DNA from 2 places in the Mesorhizobium sp. M0676 genome. Region 1 is predicted to be linked to the other one. Evidence: predicted binding sites of a transcription regulator. Region 1 holds the regulator's gene; the other holds the start of a gene.
The links. Region 1 encodes LexA, which represses DNA repair genes until DNA is damaged. Its sites were predicted from a motif close to TGTTCNNNNTGTGTTCNG; they were not measured.
Positions count from the first base shown of each region.

Region 2: NKI35_RS12775 (putative DNA modification/repair radical SAM protein) is a predicted target of LexA. The motif match lies at 1,907-1,924, and genes of this name have one in related genera.

Region 1 covers NZ_JAMYPU010000025.1:16,934-20,346, reverse strand. The annotation lists gene kynU (kynureninase) at 1-445, opposite strand, end outside; partial or broken gene NKI35_RS23910 (GntR family transcriptional regulator) at 614-1,374, shown strand; gene lexA (transcriptional repressor LexA) at 1,577-2,359, shown strand; partial or broken gene NKI35_RS23900 (ComEC/Rec2 family competence protein) at 2,353-3,413, opposite strand, start outside.
Region 2 covers NZ_JAMYPU010000009.1:200,244-203,656, reverse strand. The annotation lists gene NKI35_RS12780 (UdgX family uracil-DNA binding protein) at 1-667, opposite strand, end outside; gene NKI35_RS12775 (putative DNA modification/repair radical SAM protein) at 670-1,905, opposite strand; gene NKI35_RS12770 (glutamine synthetase family protein) at 2,025-3,410, opposite strand.

The DNA of each region.
Region 1 (3,413 bases):
GCCGCAGCCGCGTTCCCGGCCGGGTCGAGGCGACGCCTTCGGCCATGTAGAGGTCGGTCGGGAAACTGTCGCCCTCGGCAACGATGACCGACCGATCCGGCCGCATGCCGAGCGCTGCGTGCAGCAGCTTGTAGATGTTGATCGAGGTTGTGTCGCAGACCACCGTCTGCCCATCAGCCGCGCCGATCAGTCGCCCGAGCTGATCTCCGAGTTCCACCGGCATGTTGAACCAGCCGGCGGTGTTCCAGGCGCGAATGAGGTCGTGCGCCCATTCCTGCGTGGCGGCCTGCTGCAGTTCGCTGAAGACGACCGCTGACGCGGCGCCCAGGGAATTGCCGTCGAGATAAATCACGCCTTGCGGCAAGACAAAGCGTTCACGCATGGAGCGCAGCGGATCGGCGGCATCCATTGCTTCGATTGTAGCGAGATCGGGTGTCGTGCTCATGATCCGGCGCCCCTCCATGGACAAACGCGCGCGGCGGAGCCTGCCGCCCAAACATGCCGGCGATCTTGAGTGGTCGCCCTTGAACTGTCAAACATTATATATAATTCACCCACTGAAAGGCTTTGATATATAATGATCCGCCCGAGCGTTTATGTCTGATGGATCACGATGCTGGATGACGAGCAGACCTCGAAGACGGAAGTGGCCTATCGCCTGCTCAGGCGCGATATTCTTGCGACCCGGCTGGCGCCTGCCGCGCCGTTGAAGCTGAGCACGCTGCGCAACACCTACGGCATCGGCTGGACGCCGTTGCGCGAGGCGCTGTCGCGGCTGGAGGCGGAACGGCTTGTGACCGCCATCAGCAACCGCGGGTTTGCGGTCGCTCCCGTCTCTCGGGCGGAGCTCGAGGATTTGGCGCGTGCGCGGCTGGTGGTCGAACTGCCCCTGCTGGTGGAATCGATCGAGAAGGGCGACCGTGAGTGGGAAGACGCGGTCGTTGCCGCCCACTATCGTCTCTCACGGTGCGGGTCTGTTCTCGACGATCGGATGATGCGGTCGACGCGTGGTACGAAAAACACGATGCCTTCCATGCGGCGCTGCTCAGTGCCGCGACATCCAGCTGGCTGCTGCGCTTCAATGCAACGATTTCCGACCAATTGCATCGCCATCACCGCTTTCTGGGTCTGGCCCCGACGCTGCGCGCCGCCGCCGGCCGCACGGACGGACACCGGAAGGCCGTGGCGGCCCTGCGCGACGCCGTGGCGATCGAACACCATACCGCCCTGATGGAAGCGGCCCTCGGTCGCGACGTCGAACGTGCGAAAACTCTGATGACCGCTCACATCGGCTACACGCTGCAGGTCTATGCCCAGAGCGAACCCGGCGCGGATGCTGCGCAGCCCCGTCCGAAAAGGAAGCGGCGATCGTAGCCGACGACGCAGGCACTTTGTCTTCGTTTCACCCCGTTGCCGGCAGTTGGGCAGGCGGCGCTCGCAGCGCCGAACGTTACGCTGAACAAAACGTCAACACATTCATTAAACTTTAAAAGGTTGCGGAACACAACTGGAACAGATAGTGTTTGTTCTGGGTTTGTTTTTTCCGATTCTGGTTTCAGAACCCTTGGGGGCCGCGATGCTGACGCGCAAACAACATGAGCTTCTGATGTTCATCCATGAACGCCTGAAGGAGAGCGGAATCCCGCCGTCCTTCGATGAGATGAAGGAAGCGCTTGACCTCGCCTCCAAGTCCGGCATCCACCGCCTGATCACGGCGCTTGAGGAGCGCGGTTTCATTCGCCGGCTGCCGAACCGGGCGCGCGCGCTGGAAGTGCTGCGGCTGCCCGACTCGATCGCACCAGGCCTCAATGCGGCGAGGAAGTTTTCGCCGAGCGTCATTCAGGGCAGTCTTGGTCAAACCGGCCAAGGGCAAGGCGGCCAAGGACAAGGCGCGATGGGCCAAGGCGGTCTCGGCCGCCAGATCAAGCCGGGCTCGCCGTCGCGTTCGATGTCGGCCGGCAATGACGATGCCGTTTCCGCGATTTCAATCCCGGTTATGGGACGCATCGCCGCCGGCGTGCCGATCGACGCCATCCAGCATCAGACCCATTCGATCTCGGTGCCGCCCGATATGATCATGGGCGGCGAACACTACGCGCTCGAGGTCAAGGGCGATTCGATGATCGAGGCCGGCATTTTCGATGGCGACACGGTCATCATCCGCAATGCCGACACAGCCAGCCCCGGCGAGATCGTGGTGGCGTTGGTCGACGATGAGGAAGCGACCCTGAAACGCTTCCGCCGCAAGGGCGCCTCGATCGCCCTGGAAGCCGCCAACCCGGCCTACGAGACCCGCATTTTTGGACCGGACAGGGTGAAGGTGCAGGGCAAGCTTGTCGGATTGATCCGGCGCTACTGAGCCGGCTTGGGTTTGTACTTTTCACGCTGGTTGTAAGGCGGCAGGCCGCGCGCGTCGCGGGAGAAGCGGCGTTGCTCGTGCCAGGGGCGATACGGCTTGTCGACGGCGAACCGGATGGTTGGCGCTGCCGCTGCCGATTGCGGATCGAAGAAGACGGCGGCGCTGCCGTCGCGGGCCAGCTGCTTCTTCGTCACGACCAGGACCAGCGGGTCGCGGCACGGATTGTAGGCGGTGGCGTCATCGATGACGATCAGGCTCGCGAAGGCACAGGCCGGCCGCGCCGTCTTGCGGTCTTTCGCAAGGGCTACAATGGCTCCGGAAGGGTGTCGAGCGATACAGAGATCGCCGGTGCAATAGAAGGGCGAGCCGGGCGGCAGATCGAGCGGATCGAGATCGAACCGCGTATCTGTTGCCTCGAAAATCTCGGGCGGGACAATGGTTTCGGCCCGCAGCGCCCGTTTCCAATTGTCCGTGGTGAATTCGTTGGAGCGTTCGCGGTTGAGGGCGAGTTCGCCGCCACCGATCGGCATGGCCACCAAATGTGCGTCCTCGGATATGAGCACGTCGGGCGTAAGCACCTGCGGCACCGTCAACAGGCCGGCCAGCGCGAAAGGCACGGCCGCCAGCCTGAGCCAGGTGGTGGCCATGGTGGCGATGACGAGGGCGACCGCCACCAACAGCACCGAGCGGATGGAGATCAGCCCGACGGCGTCGACCGGCGAGCGCTCGGAAATCCAGGCCGATATAGCGATCATCGCCATCAGACCCTTGCCCATCACATAGAGGAACGGCCCGTCGGCGCCGAACGGCATCGCCAGTGCGCTGAGCACGGCAAAGGGCATGACGATCACCGAAACAATCGGCATCACGGCCAGATTGGCGATCAGGCTGAGCGGCGACACACGCTGAAAATGCCAAATGGCGAACAGCAAGGTTGCACTGCCGGCGATGATCGAGGTCATGGCGAGGCCGCCCATGGCCAGCGCGAATTTTCGCGACAGGAAGCCGACGAAGGAGCGCTTTGCCGACGGCGTTCTCACCTTGTCGGCGCGGT
Region 2 (3,413 bases), on a different contig from region 1:
GCCGCGCCGGGTTGAAGATGTTTTCGAAATAGGTCAGCCACAACGCCTCGGTGTCGTCCTGATCGGGTGCATCGCCCTTGGCCGCACCCGGCCCGATCGCCAGCCTTTCGCCGTTCCAGTCGGCGGAGGCATAGGGCGTCAGGATGGTCCAGCGCATGCCGGTGAACCGCCGGACGAAGAAATCCGCGTTGCGCTCGACAATGAAATGCTCCGGCTCGAACCAGGCGACGTAGCGCTCGTTCTCGCCGTCGCCGATCTTCCGGAAGCGTACGAAGGCATGCATCTTATGGCTGTCGCGCCGCACCGCCTTTTCCATGGCTTCGAGCCGCCTGGTGTCGGGATCGGATGCGATCGCCAGCAGTTTCGGCTCGGTGCGCAGGCGCCAAAGCATCCAGTAGAGAAAGGCAAACCGGCCGGGGTCGGAGTGGCAGAAGGCGGTTTCGGCATGGGCGATGAACTCGCGCGGGACGGTAAGCTGCGCGCCCTCTGGCACCGCCGGCAAGGCATCTTGAGGATCATTGGCGTCGGACCCGACACCCCAACTAATATCCTCAGGCCGGACCTCATTCAGCGCCAGACGCCGTGCCGCATCGCGCCAACCGGCGAAATCGGTCTGGCTCGCTAGCCGGACAGTGTATCGGGCAAGGTCGAGCTGGGCCGGCTGCATGGTCAAAACAGAGACAGTTGTTCGCAGGACTTTACGATCGTGTCGCGCAAGCCGGTCTTGTCCGTCAGTCCACCCGGCGACCAGCCTTCGGCGATGATGAAGGGCCTCAGCTTGGCGATCGAATGGCAGATCCGTCCGACATCTTCCAGCCGCATGCGTCGGTGGCGGCGGGTTTCAAGGATCTTCGCCACCACCTTGGTGCCCAGACCCGGAACCCGCAGCAGCGCTTCGCGGTCGGCGCGGTTGATGTCGACCGGAAACCTCGCCCGATTGCGCAAAGCCCAGGCGAGCTTGGGGTCAATGGCGAGATCGAGCATGCCGTCGCTGCTGCCGGCGAGGATTTCCGGCTGTGAAAAGCCGTAGAAGCGCATCAGCCAGTCGGCCTGATAAAGCCGGTGTTCGCGCATCAGCGGCGGCTTCAGCAGGGGCAGCGACGATGACGAATCCGGGATCGGGCTGAAGGCCGAGTAATAGACGCGCCGCAGGTGATAGCTGCCATAGAGCCGCGCGCTGGTGTGCAAAATGCCGTCGTCGGATGTTTTGTCGGCGCCGACGATCATCTGCGTCGACTGACCTCCGGGCGCAAAGCGTTCGCGCTTCCTGGTCCTCAGCGTCGGCTCGGCCTTTTCCTCCATCTTCCGGCGCAGGTTCGCCATGGAAAGGCGGATCGTTTCCGGCTTCTTCTCCGGCGCCAGTTTCTTGACGCCCTCATCGGTCGGCAGCTCGACATTGATCGACAGCCGGTCGGCATAAAGTCCGGCCTGCTCGACCAGTTCGGCCGAGCTTTCCGGAATGGTCTTCAGATGAATATAGCCGGAGAATTTTTCGTCCAGCCGCAGCCGCCGCGCCACTTCCACCATTTCGGCCATGGTCTCATCGGGCGAACGGATGACGCCGGAGGACAGGAACAGGCCTTCGATGTAGTTGCGCCGATAAAAGTCCATGGTCAGCTTCACCACCTCGTCGATGCTAAAGCGGGCGCGGCGCACATTCGATGACGAGCGGTTGATGCAGTAGCTGCAATCGTAAATGCAGAAATTGGTCAGCAGGATTTTCAGGAGCGAAATGCAGCGGCCATCCGGCGCGTAGGAATGGCAGATGCCCATGCCTTCTGTGGAGCCGATACCGCCGGATTGGAGCGAATCCTTCTTCGCCGAGCCGGACGAGGCGCAAGAAGCATCGTATTTGGCGGCGTAAGACAGGATTGCCAGCTTTTCACGGACGGTGGGTGCGCTCATCCGTTCATGATATGTTCTTGAAGGCTGCAGCGCCACCTCATTTGATGCAGGCGGCGAAAAAGTGATCGCCGCCTTATCGTCGGGCTAGCAGGACGACTGCCCGAGTTCCAGGCGGTCTATCAGACCTCGTGGAGGTAGAGGTGGTAATCCAGCTCGCTGACGGTGCGGGCGACGCGCAGATACTCCGACTGCTTGATCGCCACGAAGGTGCGATGCAGATCCTCGCCAAGCGCCTCTTTCAGGAAGCTCGAGGCCCGCGCCGCCTCGATCGCAGCGCGCCAGTCGACCGGCATGGTCGTGCGCGTGATGGCGGCTTCATAGCCATTCCCAGTGGTTTCGGGGCCGGGGTCGAGGCCTTCATCCAGACCCTTGATGATGCCGGCCAGCACCGTTGCCGCGATCAGGTAGGGATTGGCGTCGACACCCGACGGCCGGTGCTCGATGCGCCGGTTCTTGGCGTCGCCCGCCGGGATGCGCAGCGCCACCGAACGGTTGTTGACGCCCCAGGTCGGCGCCACCGGCGCATAGGACTGCGAGACGAAGCGCCGCCAGGAATTGGCGTGCGGCGCAAACACCAGCATCGATTCGGCCATGGTCTGGATCAGCCCGCCGAGCCCCTGCAGCAGCGGCAGCGACCAGCTTTCGCCGCCAGCCTCGGCAAAAACGTTGCGGCCGTTCTTGTCCTGCAACGAAACATGGAAATGCATGCCGGAGCCGGCGTATTTTTCGATCGGCTTGGCCATGAAGCAGGCGGTGACACCATGGCGGCGCGCCTGCGCCCGCACCAGCCGCTTCAACATGACGAGGTCGTCGGCCGCCCGCATGACATCCTTGCGATAGTTCAGCGTCAGCTCGTACTGGCCGGGCGCGTATTCGGAAATCACCGTTTCGGCCGGAATGCCTTGCGCCTTAGCCGCGGCATAGATGTCGGAAAACAGCGGCTCCATGCCGTGCAGATGGTCGACGGAATAGACTTCCGTCTTGGCCGAGCGGCGGCCGTCGAGCACGGCGTCCGCCGGCTTTACCTTGCCGTCGGCGTCACGCTCATTGGCAAGCAGGAAAAATTCGAGTTCGAAGGCGCCGGCGGGATAGAGGCCCTTGGCCGCCAAGATGTCGACCTGCCTGGCCAGCGCCAGCCGTGGGTCCGACGACATAGGCTGTCCCTCGAGATGGTACATCGCCATCAGCAACTGGCCGCGCGGCGGGTTCGTGCCGTAAAGCGGCACCAGGGTGCCGGGGATCGGCCAGGCCCTGAGGTCGCCATCGCCGGTCGTCCAGATCAGCCCGGTTTCGTGAACATCCTCGCCGGTGATGTCGAGGCCGAGGATCGAGATCGGCATGTGGCGGCCGCCCTCGAAGATGCTTTTCAGCTCATGCCGGCGCACGATCTTGCCGCGGCCGACCCCGTTGGCGTCGGTCAAGACGATATCGAAGGCTTCGATTTCGGGATGGGCGTCGAGAAAGGCTTGCGCCTCGGCGGGCGTCGAGCCCGAAGGTGAAGTCATGAT